DNA from 2 places in the Nitrospirillum karajorum genome. Region 1 is predicted to be linked to the other one. Evidence: predicted binding sites of a transcription regulator. Region 1 holds the regulator's gene; the other holds the start of a gene.

Region 1 (11,973 bases):
GTCCAGCACGCCGCTGATGGTCACCTTGTGCATCATGCCGGGTGGCAGCCATCCCGCGCGCAAGGGCGGCAGCATCCAGGATCCATGTGCCGTGCGCACATGGATCAGGCCGCTGGCGATGCAGAACAGCTGTCCCCGGCGGTGGGCGTGCCAGTCGATCTCCCTCGTGCCCATGCGGTCCCGATCCTCCCGCGAATGGCTGCCCCAGAAGGTCAGGACGGGCGGACCGTCCGCCCGCTCACACATCTCCAGGAAGGCTTCCTTGGTCATGCGGTTGCTATCGCTGTCGGGACGCATGGCTTTCCCTGAGGTAAAGGGGGGTTGCTGCCGGACGGTTTGGCCGCTCCGCATTATTTTTCGTCCGACTGTCGTTATCAAGTGCCTCGTTCGGTGGGATATCGATACTCCAGCGCGGAGTTAGGCGGATGGTGACGGAATGAATGGGACGCAGGTGGCGATCATCGGGGCGGGCCTGGGGGGGCTGTGCCTGGCGCAGGCACTGACGCGCGCCGGTGTCGCGTGCGTGGTGTACGAGCGGGACGTGGCCGTGGACAGCCGGTCCCAGGGCTATCGCGTGCGCATCGACGCGGATGGCGCTGATGCCTTGGCCCGGTGCCTGTCGCCGTCCCTGTATGACCTGTTCAGGCGCACCTGTGCCGTGGCCGCCCCGCGCAGCCGCTTCCTGGACGGCCAACTGGCACCGGTGACCGGTCGCGCGCCGGCGGTGTGGAGTGCGGCCCCCGATGCGCAAGGCCGGGACAACGCGGCGGGTGGCGCGGCGGCGGGAGACTTTTGCGTCCATCGTCAGACGCTGCGGGAAATCTTGCTCTCGGGCATCGAGGACCGGGTGCGCTTCGGCGCCGCGTTTCAGGGCCTGGCCGTGGGGGCGGACGGCCGCGCCCATATTGCCTTCGCTGATGGCACCACCGTTCGCGCCGGCCTGGTGGTGGCCGCCGACGGTGTCAACTCCGTCGTGCGCCGTCAGTTGATGCCCCAGGCGGAGCCGCTGGATGTGGGGGCGGTCTGCCTCTACGGCCGCACCGTTTTGACGCCTCAGGTGCGGGCGGTGGTGGGCGACGACCTCTGTACAGGCACCAGCGTGGTCTTCGCCGACGGCCATGCCGGTATCATCGAGCCCATGCTGTTTCCGCCTGCGGCCTTTGCCCCGGAGGGCGCTTCGACCAGCCTGACCCCCGTGGCCGACTATCTCTACTGGGCCTTGATTGGTCCGCGCTCGCGGATGATGGGGGCGTTGCCAGATGCCGTGCCGGCGGCGGTGGCACGGCATCTGGCGCGCGATTGGCATCCCAGCCTGCGCGGTCTGTTCCGGCATGCCGATCCGGAAGGCATAACCCGGCTGCCGGTGCGCAGCGCCCGCTTGGCCCGCACCTGGCCCCACTGGACGGCGGCGGCGGTGACTTTCCTGGGCGATGCCATCCACGCCATGAGCCCGGCCGGTGGCCTGGGGGCCAACACCGCCCTGCGGGATGCCGCCGTGCTGGCGGACAGCCTGTCCCGCACCTCGTCCCCCACGGCGGCCGCGCGGGAATATGAGGCGGAGATGCGCGTGCGTGCGGCCCGCGCCATCCACCTCTCGGAGGTCGGTGCTGCGGCGCTATTTGCGGATGTGTTTTAAGGAGATTGAGGATGAGCCTGTTCGAGATACACGATCTCAGCCGCTTTCCCGTGGTGACGACCCGGCCCGGCACCACCCGGCCTGGTTACGCGCCGCAGTGGGAACGGGAAATGGATGCCCTGTTGGAACGGAGCGTGCCCTTCGTCATCATCATGCGCGATTCCCCGGAAGGGGAGGCGCATGAGGACCGGCGCCTGCGCGGTATGTGGCTGAAGCGCAACCGCGATACCCTGGCGGCGTTATGCCGCGCGGTGATCACGGTGGAGCCGAACGCGGCGCAACGCGCTGCCTTCAAGGTCCAAGCCGCCATCGCCGTGAAGGCCTTCGGCGTGGCGATGGAGGTGGCCGCCACGGAGGACGAGGCCGCGACCCTGGCGACGGCCGCCCTCGCCGCATGATACGGAGGCCGACCAGCGGCACGAGGTATCCCCTCGGGCCGCCGATATGGAAATATCAAGCGGACTTCATGTCCAGGGCGTAGCCGGCCGACCGCACGGTGCGGATCATGTCCAGTTCCGTCTCCTCGTTCAGGGCCTTGCGCAGGCGGCGGATGTGCACGTCCACGGTGCGCGGCTCCACGTACACGTCGTGGCCCCAGACGATGTCCAGCAACTGCTCCCGCGAGAAGACGCGGCCGGGGTGCTGCATGAAGTGGCGCAGCAGGCGGAACTCCGTCGGGCCCAGGTGGATGTCGCGGCTGTTGCGGCGCACCCGGTGGGCGGCCAGGTCCATGCTGATGTCGCCGTAGCGCAGCAGTTCCTCCGCCAGGGAGGGGACGGCCCGGCGCAGCACGGCGCGGATGCGGGCCACCAGTTCGGTTGGGCTGAAGGGTTTGGAGATGTAGTCGTCGGCGCCGGAATTGAGGCCGCGCACCTTGTCCGCCTCCTCGCCCCGGGCGGTCAGCATGATGATGGGGATCTCGCGAGTCTTGGGGTTGCGGCGCATCTGGCGGCAGACCTCCAGCCCGCTCATCAGCGGCAGCATCCAATCCAGCAGCACCAGGTGCGGCGCCTGCTCGTCGGCCAGCAGCAGGGCCTCCTCACCGTCGTTGGCGGTCAGCACCCGGAAGCCTTCTTTCTCCAGGTTGTAGCTCAGCAGCGTGACGAGGTCGGTTTCATCCTCGACGATCAGGACCAAGGGCTTCAACGAGGCGTTCATGGGGTGTCCCTAAAACTGGCTGTCCGCAGGCGGAGGCAGGTGGGTCGAGAAATCTAATCGGTACAGGCGCAGGCGCTACTTACAGGTCATCCAGCGACTCGGCCCCATGCAGGCCGCTGCCGTGCAGGTCGACGTCCGCCGTGGGGCCGACGACAAAGCTGGACTCGTCATGCTTGGGGCGGCTGGACGTCAGTGGTTGGCCCAACACCAGGAAATGGATGTTTTCCGCGATGTTGGTGGCGTGGTCGCCCGCCCGCTCCAAATTCTTGGCGATGAACAGCAGGTGGGTGCAAGGGGTGATGTTACGCGGGTCCTCCATCATATAGGTCAGGACCTCGCGGAAGAGGCTGGTGTACAGGTCGTCCAGCTCCTCGTCGCGGTTCCAGGCGTCGATGGCCTTGCCCACGTCGCGATCGATATAGGCGTCCAGCACGTCCTTCAGCATGCTTTCCACCAGCTTGCCCATGCGCGGAATGGCGCTGACGGGCCGCACGGCGGGCAGCTTGGCCAGGGCCATGCTGCGCTTGGCGATGTTGGCGGCGTAGTCGCCGGTGCGTTCCAGGTCGGCGGAAATCTTCAGGGCGGCCAGGATCTCGCGCAGGTCGCTGCCCACGGGCTGGCGCAGGGCCAGCATGCGCACGGCCTCCTGCTCGATCCCGCGCTCATAGTCGTCCAACTGCAGGTCCGCCTTCATCACGCGGGCGGCCAGGTCGACATCCCGGCGCACCACCGCCTGCACGGCACCGTCCACCTGCGCTTCGGCCACGCCCCCCATTTGGGTGATCAGGTTGGACAGGCGCTGCAGCTGTTGCTCGAACGATTTGACGGTGTGTTCGGCGGGCATTCTCTTACCACCCCATCCCCGGCGGTCCCGGCCGGGGCATGAAAAACGGCGGCCGGCGGGACGTCGCCGGTCGGGCAGGGTGGACCATAGCGACAGGTCGCTATGGAATTGCTACAAACAGGCGACAGTTTTGTGACATGGCACGGGGCGGATTCCGCTGTCAAAAATGCCCTGCGCTCAAGGGCTTATACCATACGAACGTAGGGTGTGTCCGGCGATGTGCCGCCGCCTCAGGGCTCAAGCCGCGCCGCGACCGCCTTCGTGTGACAGATTCGGGGCGGATTGTGGGAGGGATTTTTCCCCCTTCTCGCCCAGTTTCTCAGCGGGCTTCTCCACGCCCGGCAGGTGCACGGTGAAGGTGCTGCCCTTGCCCACTTCGCTGTCGATGGTCAGGCGCCCACGATGGCGGTTCACGATGTGCTTCACGATGGCCAGCCCCAAGCCGGTACCGCCCAGGGCGCGGCTGCGGGCGGCGTCCACGCGGTAAAAGCGTTCCGTCAGACGGGGCAGGTGCGTGCGCGCGATGCCATCGCCCTTGTCGGTCACCGACACCTTGATGCCGACCACTTTCTGAGGTGACTTCTGGCGGGCGCGGATGCCGGTGGCGCCCGTGGCCGGCGGCGCGTCCGCCCGCTCCAGCGACACCACCACGTCCGTCTGTTCCCGGCCATACTTGATGGCGTTGTCGATCAGGTTCTGGAACACCTGGGTCAGTTGGTCCTCATCGCCCTGCACGCGCGGCAGATCCTCGCCGCCGTGCACCTTGATGGTGATCTTGCGGGCCGCCGCCTTCAGCTCCAGCATGGCGACCACGCTTTGCACCAACTGGGCGACGTTGGTTTCTCCGGTGGGGTGGGTGTGCTCATCCAGCTCGATGCGCGACAGGGACAAAAGGTCCATCACCAGGCGCGACATGCGGCCGGCCTGCTCCTGCATGATGGCCAGGAAGCGGTCGCGCGCGTCGGCGTCGTCGCGGGCTGGGCCGCGCAGGGTTTCGATGAAGCCCACCAGGGTGGACAGCGGGGTGCGCAGCTCATGGCTGGCGTTGGCGACGAAGTCAGCCCGCATCTGTTCCGACCGCTTGATGGCGGTGATGTCGTGCAGGGTGATGATGGCGGTGATCTCGCGTTCGTCCGCGCCATCCTCCGCCGCGGGCTGGAAGGGGGTGACCCGCACCTCCAACACCCGCTCCACCGGCAGGGGCAGGGTGAATTCCACCCGCCGGCTTTCGCCTCCCGCCAGCACGGCGTCCACCGCCGCCAGCACGTCGGGGTTGCGCACGCTGACCGCCAGGTCGCGGTTCAGCATGCGATCGCCGAACAGGGCGCGGGCGGCGCTGTTGGCGCGCCCCACCTTGCGCTTGGCGTCGACCAGCATCAGGGGGTCGTGCAGGGCTTCCACCACCGCCTCGTCGGCGGCCAGCCGGTGTTCGATCTCCTCCCTGTGGCGCAGCCAATTCTGGTGCAGGTGGGCGATGTCTTCCAGCAGGGCGGCGCCCGTCAGGGTGCGGGCCAGGGGGGGCGGTAGGGGCGTGCGCCGGTCGCGCACCTGGTCGAGATAGGCGGCGATCAGCCGGCTGTCGCGCAGCACCAGATGCCGGGCCACGGCGGTCACGGCCGCCACCAGGACGAAGGCGCCCAGCGCCAGCAAGGGGTGGAGACGCCCGGACAGAACCAGCGCCGCCAGCAGGGCGCCCGTCGGCGCCAGCATCAGCACGGCGATGGCCACGAAACGATCGGGACGCGCTTCCAAACGACTCATCTCCCTAACCCACCCATGCTCATTTCCCGCGAGGCCAGCCGAACAGGCCAGGTCAGAATCGCGCAACGCTGTCCAGTGCCCCGGTCATTGCCCCGAACATAGCGCAAGAAATGCGCGCGGGACCCACGTCATGGAAGTTTAATTCCGGGCCCGGCCCACCACCGGCCGCGTCTCATAAGAAAAGGCCGCGGCATCCGGTGGTGCGACCATCTGTCCGCGGCCCGCTTTTATTTGCGCGCTGGCGCGGGCCTGGACCCGCGCCATTTGTATACTGGATACACTGTCGGTGCGGCCGATCCCCTTACAAGGCGGTGGACAGGCTGTCGTGGGCCGCCATGACGGCGGCCGTCAGCAGCTCATTGGACGTGGCGCCCATCTGCACGATCTGCGCCGGCTTCTCCAGGTTGATCAGCAGCGGCCCGATCAGGGTGCCGCCGCCCATCTTCTGCAACAGCTTGGCGCCGATGTTGGCGGTGTGCAGCGCCGGCATGATCAACACGTTGGCCGGGCCCGACAGGCGGCTGAACGGGTACAGGCGCTTCATCAGATCGTGGTCCAGCGCCACGTCCACCGACATCTCGCCCTCATACTCGAAGTCGACGCCCCGCTGGTCCATCAGGGCCACGGCGTCGCGCACATGCTGCGCCCGCTCCCGCATCGGCTGGCCGAAGTTGGAGAAGGACAGGAAGGCCACGCGCGGCTCGTGCCCCATCTGGCGGGCGGTGCGGGCCGCCCCCTCGGCGATGCAGACCAGCTGCTGGGCGGTCGGGCGCTCATGCACCGTGGTGTCGGCGATGAACACCGTCTGCTTGCGCAACGCCAGCACCGACAGGCCGAAGGCCGGCGCGCCCGGACGGGCGTCGATGACGTGGCCGATCTCCTCATACGAGGTGAAGAAGTCGCGGGTCAGGCCCGTGACCACCGCGTCGGCGTCGCCCAGCGCCACCATGCAGGCGGCGAAGACGTTGCGATGCTGGTTGACCAGCCGCTGGCAGTCGCGGTGCAGCATGCCCTTGCGCTGCAGGCGGCTGTACAGGAAGTCGGTGTAGCGCTGGTTTTCCGTGGACTGGAACAGACGGGCGTTACGCACCTCCAGTGGCGCGCTGCCCTGGGGCAGGCCCAAGGCCGCCATCTGCTCCGCCACCACCTTCTCGCGGCCGATCAGGATGGGCGTGCCGTAGCCGGCGGAGCGGAAGGCCAGGGCGGCGCGGATGGTCCGCTCCTCCTCGCCCTCGGCGAAGACGACGCGGCGCGGGTTGGCCTTCACCTTGTCGAAGATCTGCTGCAGGCTGTCGGCCGTGGGGTCCAGGCGCAGGCGCAGGGCGCGGCCATAGGCCTCCATGTCCGTGATGGGGCGCTTGGCCACGCCGGTGTCCATGGCCGCCTGGGCCACGGCCGCCGGCACCTTCACGATCAGGCGCGGGTCGAACGGCACGGGGATGATGTATTCCGGGCCATAGCGCAGGCGCCGGCCGGAATAGGCGGCGTCCACCTCGTCCGGCACGTCCTCGCGCGCCAGCTCGGCCAAGGCATTCACGGCCGCGATCTTCATGGCGTCGTTGATGGTGCTGGCCCGAACGTCCAGGGCGCCGCGGAAAATGTAGGGGAATCCCAGGACGTTGTTGACCTGGTTGGGATAGTCGGACCGGCCGGTGGCGACGATGGCGTCGTCACGCACCGACTTCACCTCTTCCGGCGTGATTTCCGGATCGGGGTTGGCCATGGCGAAGATGATGGGCTTGGCCGCCATGCTGGCCACCATCTCGGCCGTCAGGGCGCCCTTGACCGACAAGCCCAAGAACACGTCGGCGCCCTTGACCGCCTCGGCCAGGGTGCGGGCGTCGGTGGTGACGGCGTGGGCCGATTTCCACTGGTTCATGCCGTTGGTCCGGCCCTGGTAGACGACGCCCTTGGTGTCGCACAGGGTCACGTTCTCATGGGGCATGCCCATGGACTTGATCAATTCCACGCAGGCGATGGCGGCGGCACCGGCGCCGTTCACCACCAGGCGGGCGTCGGTCATGCTGCGGCCCGTCAGGTGCAGGGCGTTGATCAGGCCGGCGGCGGCGATGATGGCGGTGCCGTGCTGGTCGTCGTGGAAGACGGGAATGTCCATCAGTTCGCGCAGGCGCTGCTCGATGATGAAGCAATCGGGCGCCTTGATGTCTTCCAGGTTGATGCCGCCGAAGCTGGGGCCCAGATAGCGCACGGAATTGATGAATTCATCGACGTCGCGGGTGTCGACCTCCAGGTCGATGCCGTCCACGTCGGCGAAGCGCTTGAACAGCACGGCCTTGCCTTCCATGACCGGCTTGGAGGCCAAGGCGCCCAGGTCACCCAGGCCCAGCACGGCGGTACCGTTGGAAATGACGGCCACCAGGTTGCCCTTGGCGGTGTAATCGTAGGCGGTGGCCGGGTCCTCATGGATGCGCAGGCAGGGCACCGCGACGCCGGGGGAATAGGCCAGCGCCAGGTCGCGCTGGGTCGTCAGGGGCTTGGTCGGGGTGATTTCCAGCTTGCCCGGACGCCCGCTGGCATGCAGCAGCAGGGCCTCGGCGTCGGTGACGCGCTTCTCGGTATCGGCCATACGTTCTCTCTCCACCGCGTTTGCGGGTCCGGTCTTGTTGCCGGCCCTTCAATTATTGCGAGCGATGGTAGCCGAGGGGTCCGGCCGGGGTCACGGGCAAATCCGCCCCCGACCTCTGTTCCGCGGGCGGGGCTGCAATCGCGGTAGGTCGGGGGCGGCGCCGGGATGCGTGCGGGGGCGCGCATCCGGTCGGCCACGCCGTATCGGGGCTGGCGTGGCCGGCGTCGACGGGATCGGCGGTTTGGGGCAGGACCGTCCCCGTGACTATCCTTTTACGCCCCGCAGACGATATCCCGTCTCGACCAGGCCGGATTTTATTTGACAACCTTACCGACAGGGCATTGCCCGCGGCCCGTATAAGGGGTCATGTATGCACTTCGCGACATAGACGTCCCGGGTCACTCTTCAGGGGAACTGATGGACGAATCCGTCCAGCCGGAGCCGCGCATCGGCGCAGCCTCGGCCGCTGACATCGCCGCGTCCCGGACCAGGTCCGGGGCCCTATCCGCGTCCATCCCGGGCGGCTCCCTGCCGGAACCGGGGGATGACGCCTTGCTGGCGCGCATCGCCCAGGGGGACCGCCAGGCTTTCGCCCTGCTGGCCGCCCGCCATGCGCCCAAGGCCATGAAGCTGGCCCAGCGCATTCTGGGCAACGCGGCCGACGCGGATGAGGTGGTGCAGGAGGCCTTGCTTCGGGTGTGGACGGGGGCCAAGAACTGGATTCCCGATGGCCGCGCCCGGTTTTCCACTTGGCTGCACCGCGTGGTGGTGAATTTATGTGTGGACCGGCGGCGGCGTCCCGCCTTCGCCGGGCTGGAAGGAATACCCGAGCCGCCTGACCCGACGCCATCCGCGGTGAATGTGATGGCGCGGCAACAGACGGCCAAATTGGTGTCGCAGGCCTTGGCGGAGTTGCCGGAACGGCAGCGGTTGGCCGTCACGCTCTGCTATTACGAGGAACGCAGCGCCGCCGACGCTGCGCAAATCCTTTCCCTCTCTGTTTCGGCGGTGGAATCGCTGTTGGCCCGGGCCCGGCGCGCGTTGCGGGCGCGCCTGTCCGGTGTGGTTCAGGATACGGGTGAGGTCTAGGGGGTTGGTCATGGCTGACAGGGAATGGTCCACGGTGGACGTGGAGGATATCGCGGCGCTCACCGCGGTTTACGGCGGCAACCCCGCCCGCTGGCCGGCGGATCGCCGGGCCGCGGCGGTGCGTGCCCTGGCCGCGGACGGTGAGGCGCATGAGTTGGTGGTGAACGAGGCGCGGCTGGACGCGCTGCTGTCGCTGGTGGCGGAGCCGGAGATTTCGGCCACCCGGGTGGATAGCGTGGTGGCCGGCGCGCTGGCGCGGCTGGATGCGATGGCCGCACCGGCGGCGGCCAAGGCCGCGTCGCGCCGGCTGGACACCTTCCTGCCGTCGCCCTTCGATGTGGTGCGCGCGGCCCTGTCGTGGCTGAGCGTCCGGGCGCCCCAGGCCGGTTGGCTGGCCGGTGCCACGGCGGCCGGTATCATGGTGGGCGTCATGACCATGCCCGCCGCCACCCTGCCGATGTCTGAAACGGTGGCCCAGACGGCGGGAACGGTGGAGACGGCGCAGGCCGATGTCACGGACATGCCCAGCCTGCTGTTCACCTCTTACACGGTGGAGACCCACGCGCGATGAGTGTGTTTTCCAGCCGGTGGCGTGGGCCCCTGCTGATCGCGTCGGTCGGTATGAACCTGTTCCTGGCCGGCACCTTCATCCCCCACTTGTTGGGGCATCATGACGGCGGGCCGGGCCGCGAGCCCGCGCCGGGCCTGAACTATCGCCCGCGCCCCCTGGCCGACATCCTGCCGCCGGCCGATGCCGAGCTGCTGCAGAAGGCCATGGCGCCCGACCGCGCCGATTTCAAGGCGTTGGAGAAGCAGGCCCGCGAAAGCTGGGCTGAAGTCCAGCCCCTGCTTGCGGCCGACACCTTCGACGCCCAGGCCTTCGCCGCCGCCTTGCAGAAGGTCGCCGACAGCCGCCGCGCCTTCGAGGCGTCGCGCCAGGCGGCGCTGATCGACGTCCTGTCCAAGATGTCGCCGGAAGGCCGCAAGAAGTTGTCGGAGCTGAAGGCCCCCTTCATCCTGGGGGGCATGCATGGCCCCCATCCCGATGGCCGGGGACCAGACGGGCGGGGACCGGATGGCCGTGGTGACGGCCGCTTCGACCATCCCCCCTTCCCGGACGGACCGCCGCCGCCGCCGGATGATGGCGCCGATGGGCCCGGCCCGGCCGGCAATCCGGCGGTGACGCCCGCCAATCCCGGGGGCATCCCCCTGACGCCCCGGGCGCCGACGGCCACACCGGTGACCCCGCACTGACCCCATCCCACCGCCAAGGCCCCGGATCGCTCCGGGGCCTTTCGCATCCCGGGGCGCGTCTCAGGCCACGGCGCTGTCGGCGGGGCGCTGGCTGCCCAGCCATTCCCTCAGCCAGTCGGCCAAGGCCGCCGCCGCCTGCTCGGCATTGCTTCGCAGGGTGCCGGCCAGGGCGCGCTGAATTTCCGGCGGATCGTCGCGCAGGGCCTGCTGCGCTCGGCGCGCCTCGGCCGACAGGCTGCTGAGCCCGACGTTGGCGGCGACGCCGTAAAGGGTGTGGACGGCCTGGCCAGCGCCCGGAAGATCGCCGGCCACCACCTTCTCCGCGAAACGATCCGCCGTTTCGACCAGGGTGCGGGCGGTGATCGTGATGAACTCCGGCATATCCTGGGCGCCAATGGCTTGGGCCACGGTCTCGATCTGCCGCGCGTCCAGAACGGCATCCGCCGCGTCGGGCTCGGCGCTCGGCCAGACATGGGCGCCGCAGGCGGTCCACGCCCTGTGCATAGCCTCGACCAAGGCGTCGGGGCGGATGGGCTTGGTGACGAAGCCGTCCATGCCCGCCGCCAGGCAGCGGTCGCCATCGGCCGCATCGGTGTTGGCGGTGGTGGCCACCACGGGAACGCGCGCGCGGTTGCCGTCCGGCAGGGCGCGGATGCGGCGGGTCGCCTCCAGCCCGTCGATGCCCGGCAACTGCATGTCCATCAGCACCAGGTCGAAGCGGCCCTGCGCCACGAGACGGACGGCGGCGGCACCGTCAGCCGCCACGGTGACCGCGTGTCCCCGTGCCCGCAACAGGGCATCCAGCACGACCTGGTTGGCGGTCACATCCTCAACCACCAGGACGGCCAGGGGGGGCAGGCACAGGGGCGGGGCGTCGGTATTCCGGGCGATAGCCACCTCATCGTCGGGCTCCGCGGTCGGAATGGTGAACCAGAAATGGCTGCCGTTGCCCGGGCGGCTGCGAAAGCCGATCTCGCCCCCCATGGCCTGGACCAGGCGCTTGGCGATGGCCAGGCCCAGCCCACTGCCGCCATAGCGGCGCGTGACCTCGACACTGGCCTGGCTGAAGGTTTCGAACAGGCGCCCCTGTGATGCCTCGGGCACCCCCATCCCGGTGTCCGACACGATGATGCCGAATTGCATGCGTCCGTCGTCCAGGCGGTCGGCGGAGGCGCTGATGCGCACCCAGCCGCGGTCGGTGAACTTGATGGCGTTCCCCACCAGGTTCAGCAGCACCTGGCGCAGGCGCAACGGATCGCCCATCAGCCGCGCGGGAAAGGCCTGGCTGGTGCGCAGCTGCAGGTCCAGCCCCTTCTCCGCCGCGCGGCCGACCATCAGCTTCAGCACCCCGTCCAGCAGCGCGGCCGTGTCGAAGGGGCGTTGGTCTATCTCCAGCTTGCCAGCCTCCACCTTCGACAGGTCCAGCACGTCATTCAGGATGGCCAACAGCGATTCGCCCAATTCGTGCACGGTGCGGACGTAGTCGCGCTGTCGCATGGACAGCCCCGTTTCCAGCAGCAATTGGGTCAGGCCCAGGATGCCGGTCATGGGGGTGCGGATTTCATGGCTCAGCGTGGCCAGGAAGCCGGACTTGGCGTCGTTGGCCTGGTCGGCTGCCCGCTTGGCGGCGGCGAGGTCCAGCTG
Region 2 (6,557 bases), on a different contig from region 1:
GTGATCAAGCCGGTGATGTCCTCCTCCGGCAAGGGGCAGAGCACGGTGCGCACGGCGGAGGAACTGGAAACCGCCTGGACCTACGCCGTGGCCAACATGCGCGGCGACCGCCGCAAGGTCATCGTCGAGGAGTTCATCGCCTTCGACTATGAGATCACCCTGCTGACCGTGCGCACGCGCGACGGCGTGGTGTTCTGCGAGCCCATTGGCCATCGTCAGGAGCGCGGCGACTACCAGGAATCCTGGCAGCCCGTGCCCATGGACGCCCAAGCGCTGGAAACCGCCCGCGACATGGCGCGCAAGGTGGTGGACAATCTGGGCGGCTATGGCCTGTTCGGGGTGGAGTTCTTCGTGGCCGGCGACGACGTCGTGTTCAGCGAGCTGTCGCCCCGCCCGCACGACACCGGCATGGTGACGCTGATGTCGCAGAACCTGTCGGAGTTCGACCTGCACGCCCGCGCCATCCTGGGCCTGCCCATCCCGCGCATCACCCTGCGCGGGCCCACCGCCAGCGCCGTCATCCTGGCCAGCCAGGACTCCACCCACTTCGGCGTGGAAGGCCTGGCCGACGCCCTGGCGCTGGGCACGGCCGAGCATGACGTGGAGGTGCGCATCTTCAACAAGCCCACCACCCGGCCCTATCGCCGCATGGGCGTGGCCCTGGCCGAAGGCGCCACCGCCGATGAGGCCCGCGCCCTGGCCAAGCGGGCGGCCGACAAAGTGTGGCTGAGCTACCGCGACTGAAGAAACGGGGCCGAGGGACTGGCACTTGTGCCAATTGGCAGTCAGCACTATATTGACTGTCAATTGGCATGAAGGAGTTCGCCATGGCCCAGGCCCTGCCGGCCAGTGCGCCCGATACCGCTATCCCCGGCGCCGTCACCCAGGCGGAGGGGGCGGCCATGCTGCGGGCCGCCTTCAACCTGTTCCGCCTGTGGGGGGTGGATGACGGCCAGGCCCGCGTGCTGTTGGGCCAGCCCAGCCCGTCCACCTTCTATCGCTGGAAACGGGGCGACATCGGCAGCCTGCCGCCCGACCTGCTGTGGCGCCTGGGCGACCTGATGGGCATCCACAAGGCCCTGCGCTATCTGTTCATGGAGCCGGAGCGCGCCTATGCCTGGGTGGCCAAGCCCAACGCCGCCTTCAACGGCCAATCGGCGCTGCAGCGCATGCTGGCCGGCGCGCCAGCGGACCTGACCGCCGTTCGCAATTATCTGGACGCGGAGCGCGGCGGGTGGTGACGGCGGCCCTGCCCCCCACCACCGCCCTGGATTGGCGTCCAGCCTACCGCATCGTCCGCACCATCTACCCGCCCGTCTGGCTGTTCGAGGACATCGCCGACCCGGCGGACTGGGACCTGATCGCCAGCGCGGAGGCCAAGACCAATCCGCGCGTGCGGGATGAGGTGGGCGACCTGTCGCTGGTGCCCCGGGACCGCCGCCTGTCGGGACCCGGCGCCAGCCTGGCCATGGGCGCCTTCACCCACACCTCCACCGACCGGCCCAGCCGCTTTTCCGACGGCGCCTTTGGCGTGTGGTACTGCGGCGACCAGTTCGAGGTGGCGCTGATGGAAACCGTCCATCATTACGGCCGCTTCATGCGCATGACGAACGAGCCGGCCGCCGATGCCCAGTTCCGCGAGCTGACGGCCCGGGTGGCCGGCACCTTCCATGATGTGCGCGGCGAGGCCTTCCGGGACTGCCTGGCGCCGGACGATTGGGCGTCGGGCCAAGCGCTGGGCAAGCGGCTGAAGGCCCAAGGCAGCGACGGCGTGCTGTACCCCAGCGTGCGCTGGCCCCAGGGCCTGGCCGCGGCCCTTTATTACCCCGACCTGATCACCCCGCCCATCCTGCAGGCCCGCACCCTGCGCTATCACTGGGATGGCCGGGCCGTGACCCGCTACATCGTCATCGGCGAGGACGAGTGGCGGGCGATGCCGGAGCCCTGAAAAGCAACGGCCGCGCCCCGGGTGGGAGCGCGGCCGTGAACCATACCGACGGGGATCGCTGGATCAGCGCTCCACGAAGGCCTTTTCGATGACGTAGTGGCCGGGCTCGTTGGAGCTACCTTCGCGCATGCCGGCTTCCTCGCACAGGTCCTGCAGGTCCTTCAGCACACCGGGGCCACCGCAGATCATGACACGGTCCTGGGCCGGATCGAACGGCTTCTCGCCGATGTCAGCGAAGAACTTGCCGTTTTTGATCAGGTCGGTCAGGCGGCCTTCGGTGCGGAAGGGTTCCCGCGTCACCGTGGGGTAGTAGACCAGCTTGTCGCGCAGCATCTCGCCAATGAACTCGTCATTCGGCAGGTGCTTGGTGATGTCGTCGTAGTAGGCCAGCTCGGCCACGCGGCGCACGGTGTGGGTGACCACCACCTTCTCGAAGCGCTCGTAGACGTCCGGGTCCTTCATCAGGCTCATGAACGGAGCGAGGCCCGTGCCGGAGCCCAGCATGTACAGGGTGCGGCCGGGCAGCAGGTTGTCCAGCAGCAGGGTGCCGGTGGCCTTGCGGCCGTACAGCACCTCATCCCCCTCCTGGATGTGTTGCAGGCGGGAGGTCAGCGGGCCGTTCGGCACCTTGATGCTGAAGAATTCCAGATGCTCTTCATAATTGGTGCTGGCCATGGAATAGGCGCGCATCAGCGGACGGCCGTCCACCTGCAGGCCCACCATGGTGAATTCGCCGTTGCGAAAGCGGAAGGACGGGTCGCGGGTCAGCCGGAAGCTGAACAGGTTGTCCGTCCAATGATGGACATGCGTGACCTTGCCGGACAGAAACGCGCTCATCCTCGCTATACCCTCTTCCTGACTCACCGGAAAACATCGCTTCAAGCCGGGGAGAATGGCGGTTCCCCGCCCTTCCGCAAATGCGAAAATACACTGCCCTGGATCGCTGCGACTGCATATCTGGTCGAATGGTGTGGTATTACAAGGCGATTCTGGAAAATTATCCCCTTCCCCACCACATTGTGTGATCAACCAAAGGATGAGAGTAATTTCCGTTAAATTGCCTATCCTTTCGGGCCACCTCCTTCGTTTGGGGGTTGTTTGCTTTTTGTTTACGGACTGGTGCGCAGAATGACCGCCTTGATCCGTGGGGAGAGGACATGGCCGTGGATACCCTTCATTTTACCCAGGCGCGCGTTGATGCGGGCCCGTTGATCGCCGACATCGCTGCGGAGGTCGGCCGTCTGAGCGTGGACATCGCCGACGTCGTAGGCAGCATTCACCAAGTGGAAAAGGCGATAGACGGCCAGACCGCCGAATTGGCCGGGATACAGGCGGCGTCACGCGACATCGTCAGCAGCAACCGCAGCATCGCCGGCATGGCGCAAGCGACCCAGGGGGTCGCCGCTGGCGCCCGGCGGGATGTCGACGCCTCGACGGAGGAAATCCGCCAGTCCCTGGCCGCCATTGGCGACCTGGTCAAAGCGGTGAACGCCAGCGCGGATGAGTTGAGCGGGCTGGAAAAGGCCATGAAACGGGTGGCCCGCGTCTCCAGCGACATCAACCGCATCGCCGCCCAGACCAACCTGCTGGCCCTGAACGCCACCATCGAGGCCGCCCGCGCGGGCGAGGCCGGCCGCGGCTTCTCCGTCGTCGCCACCGAGGTGAAGGCCCTGGCCCGCCAGACGGCGGAGTCCACGGCGGAGATCGACGCCACCCTGAAGGCCCTGACGGAGCAGGTGCGGCGCCTGACCGCCCGCATGGCGACTGGATCGGAACAGGCGGAGCGTGTGGGCCGCAGTACCGCCACCATCGGCCGCGCGGTGGAGACGGTGGGCGCCGCCGTCGCCCAAGTGGAGGAAAACGCCACCGCCATCGCCAATGCCACCGGCGATATCGCCGAGCGCTGCGGCGGCTTCCATTCAACGGTGGATGCCCTGCACCGAGACGCGGAACTGTCCAGCAAGGCGCTGAAGGAGGGCACCGCTCACCTGGACCGCACCCTGAGCCGGGCGGAAGCCATCATGATGCTGACCGCCACCTCCGGCTACACGACCGAGGATACGCCCTTCATCGACAAGGCCCGCGAGGTCGCGGCGAAGATTTCCGAGCGCATGGAGCAGGCCCTGGCAAACGGCGAACTGACCCTGGACGACCTGTTCGACAAAGACCTGAAGCCCATCGCGGGGACCAACCCGCAGCAGTACATGACCCGTTACATCCCCTTCCTGGACAAGGCGGTGACGCCGCTGCACGATCCCGTCATGTCCATGGACCCACGCATGATCTTCTGCGCGCCCACGGACCATAACCGCCTGATCCCCTGCCACAATCCGGAATTCAGCAAGCCGCATGGCCCCGATCCGGTATGGAACGCCACCTATGGGCGCAACCGCCGTATCTACCCCGACAAGAGCGCCGCGGCGGCCAGCAGCAACACGGCCCCCTTCCTGCTGCAGACCTATCGCCGCGACATGGGCGGCGGCGTCTATGCCCTGATGAAGGACGCCTCCGCCCCCATCTGGGTGCGCGGCCGCCTGTGGGGGGGACTACGGGTCTGTTACCGCGCTTGATTGAGGTGACCTCGTCCCTTTTCGCCGGGCTGCAACACCAGCGTCACAAGACTGGCATACGCTGGGGTTAGCATCCGGTTAAATGTGCCGCGCCAGGGGGCGGGCGGCACAGGGCCACGGTTCCTGACCCTGGGGCGATGGAGGCCCCCGGCGCGGGAAAGCCGTCGGCCAGAGGGGCCAGAGGGGGAATGAAGCGACATGGCGACAGTCTATCGGGTTCTGTTCTTGTGCCAGTTCAACTCCGCCCGCAGCATCATGGCCGAGGCGCTCATGCGTCATTGGGGCGGTGACCGGTTCGTGGTGTTCAGCGCGGGGTCCGACCCGCTGCCGGAATGCAACCCTATCGCCCTGGACCTGCTGACCAAGGCCCGCATTTCCACCGACGGCCTGCACCCCAAGTCCTGGAACCAGTTCGCCGGCCCGGATGTGGCGCCCATGGACTTCATTTTCCACACCTGTGACGCCAGCGCCGGCGCCACGGCACCCGCCTGGCCGGGCCATCCGATGATCGCCCACTGGGGGTTCCCGGACCCGCAGGGCTTCAAGGGGTCCGAGGTGGAACAGCGCGCCTTGTTCAACCTGCTGTTCGGCATGATTGAGCGGCGGGTGCGCATCTTCTGTTCCCTGCCGGAACAGCGCCTGGCCCGGCTGACGGCCGAGACGCTGGCCGCGATGCATAATAGTGAGGAGGGCTGGGCGGCGGCGGGCTGACCCCTGCCCGGCCAAGCCGCAACCCCAGGATCCGATGATGCCGCCTGACAGCCCGATGCGGGATGAACCCGCGCCCGAGCCAAGCCGTGCCGGCACGGAACGCCGCCTGAGCGTCCTGTTCGTGGGCCGGGTGAACGCCGGCCGCAGCCTGATGGCGGAAGCGCTGCTGCGCCACCATGCTGGTCATCGCTTCGACGCCCACAGCGCCGGCCTGACCCCCGTCGACCATATGAACCCCTTCGTCCTGGACCGCCTGCGGGCGGAGGGCGTGGCAACCGACGACCTAAGCCCCAAGCCGCTGGACAGATATATGGCGCCCGAGGCGCCGCCGGTGGACATCGTCATCACCGTCAGCGAACTGGCGGCCACCGGCATGGCCGGCGCTTGGCCGGGCCAGCCGGTGACCGCCCATTGGGCCCTGCCGGATCCCGATCCCAGCCTGGACCCCGGCGTCGCCGCCGACCCCGAGGCGGTGGTGGACGCGGTTTTCCAAGACCTGCGCCGACGGATCGACCTGCTGGCCGTTCTGCCCGCGCATTGCCTGCTGGCGCTCAGCCACTGGGATGAGGAGTCCGACGAAGGCCTGCGCAGCGCCGGCTGACGGTGGTACGGCGCGGGCTGGATAATTGGATCACGGCGGGACAAAAGCCCACAACAGGCCGGATCATTCGGCCAGCCGGAGCAATCCTTGCATTTTTTCCGGATTCCCTGAAAAGCCCCGGCCGGTTGTGACACCGCTCACTGGCAGTATCGACAGCCCTGCCCATAGTCCGCGCAATAATGAGGGCCCATGGGATCGGAGGGATCGGGTGCGGGGGCATCGGATCGCCGGGGACAGGCCATCGTTTACGAAAGCGCACCGCTGCCGGCTGTCGCCGCCCGCCCCAGGGTTTCCGGGGTTTGGTGGTCTGGAAGGACCTTAAAGGAATGGTCCTTCGCATCCGGCGGCCGACCATCGCCCGGGCCACCCGCGGCGACGTGTTGACGCGTGCGGCTTCGACACCGACACCAACGCCCAGCCGGCGGGAGCATGCCCGCCGGTGACGGGAATATTTGCGCCGAGCGAGACCGAGACCATGGAATCCCAATCGACCGTGACCACCGTGCCGAAACCGGACGCGCCGATGACCGGCCTGTCCCGCCCGGAATACCGGGGCCAGGGCGGACAGCAGCGGCCGCCGCGCATCGCCCTGTTCATGATCCTGACGGTGATTGTCCTGGCCATCATCGGCGGCCTGTTCGTGTACTTTGACCGCAGCGTCAGGCCCGCGATGATCGGCCAAATCCTGAAAAAGATGACGCCGCCGCCGCCGCCGGTCGCCACCGCC

What was found. The regulator PhoB, encoded in region 1, activates phosphate uptake and scavenging genes when phosphate is short. The targets are predictions, from matches to a motif close to TNTCATAAAACTGTCA.
Region 2: a site for PhoB is predicted at 4,560-4,575, ahead of UCD39_RS11980 (arsenate reductase ArsC). Genes of this name have one in related genera too.

The regions. Positions count from the first base shown of each region.
Region 1 covers NZ_JAZBQB010000003.1:1,118,264-1,130,236, reverse strand. Annotated here, with positions in the region: gene UCD39_RS18775 (AraC family transcriptional regulator) at 1-297, opposite strand, end outside; gene UCD39_RS18770 (FAD-dependent oxidoreductase) at 437-1,636, shown strand; gene UCD39_RS18765 (hypothetical protein) at 1,648-2,034, shown strand; gene phoB (phosphate regulon transcriptional regulator PhoB) at 2,090-2,794, opposite strand; gene phoU (phosphate signaling complex protein PhoU) at 2,874-3,638, opposite strand; gene UCD39_RS18750 (ATP-binding protein) at 3,876-5,399, opposite strand; gene UCD39_RS18745 (NADP-dependent malic enzyme) at 5,701-7,986, opposite strand; gene UCD39_RS18740 (RNA polymerase sigma factor) at 8,404-9,075, shown strand; gene UCD39_RS18735 (hypothetical protein) at 9,086-9,646, shown strand; gene UCD39_RS18730 (periplasmic heavy metal sensor) at 9,643-10,329, shown strand; gene UCD39_RS18725 (hybrid sensor histidine kinase/response regulator) at 10,390-11,973, opposite strand, start outside.
Region 2 covers NZ_JAZBQB010000002.1:989,950-996,506, forward strand. Annotated here, with positions in the region: gene purT (formate-dependent phosphoribosylglycinamide formyltransferase) at 1-744, shown strand, start outside; gene UCD39_RS11960 (MbcA/ParS/Xre antitoxin family protein) at 828-1,241, shown strand; gene UCD39_RS11965 (RES family NAD+ phosphorylase) at 1,235-1,948, shown strand; gene UCD39_RS11970 (ferredoxin--NADP reductase) at 2,012-2,785, opposite strand; gene UCD39_RS11975 (methyl-accepting chemotaxis protein) at 3,106-4,518, shown strand; gene UCD39_RS11980 (arsenate reductase ArsC) at 4,717-5,229, shown strand; gene UCD39_RS11985 (arsenate-mycothiol transferase ArsC) at 5,264-5,830, shown strand; gene UCD39_RS11990 (efflux RND transporter periplasmic adaptor subunit) at 6,306-6,557, shown strand, end outside.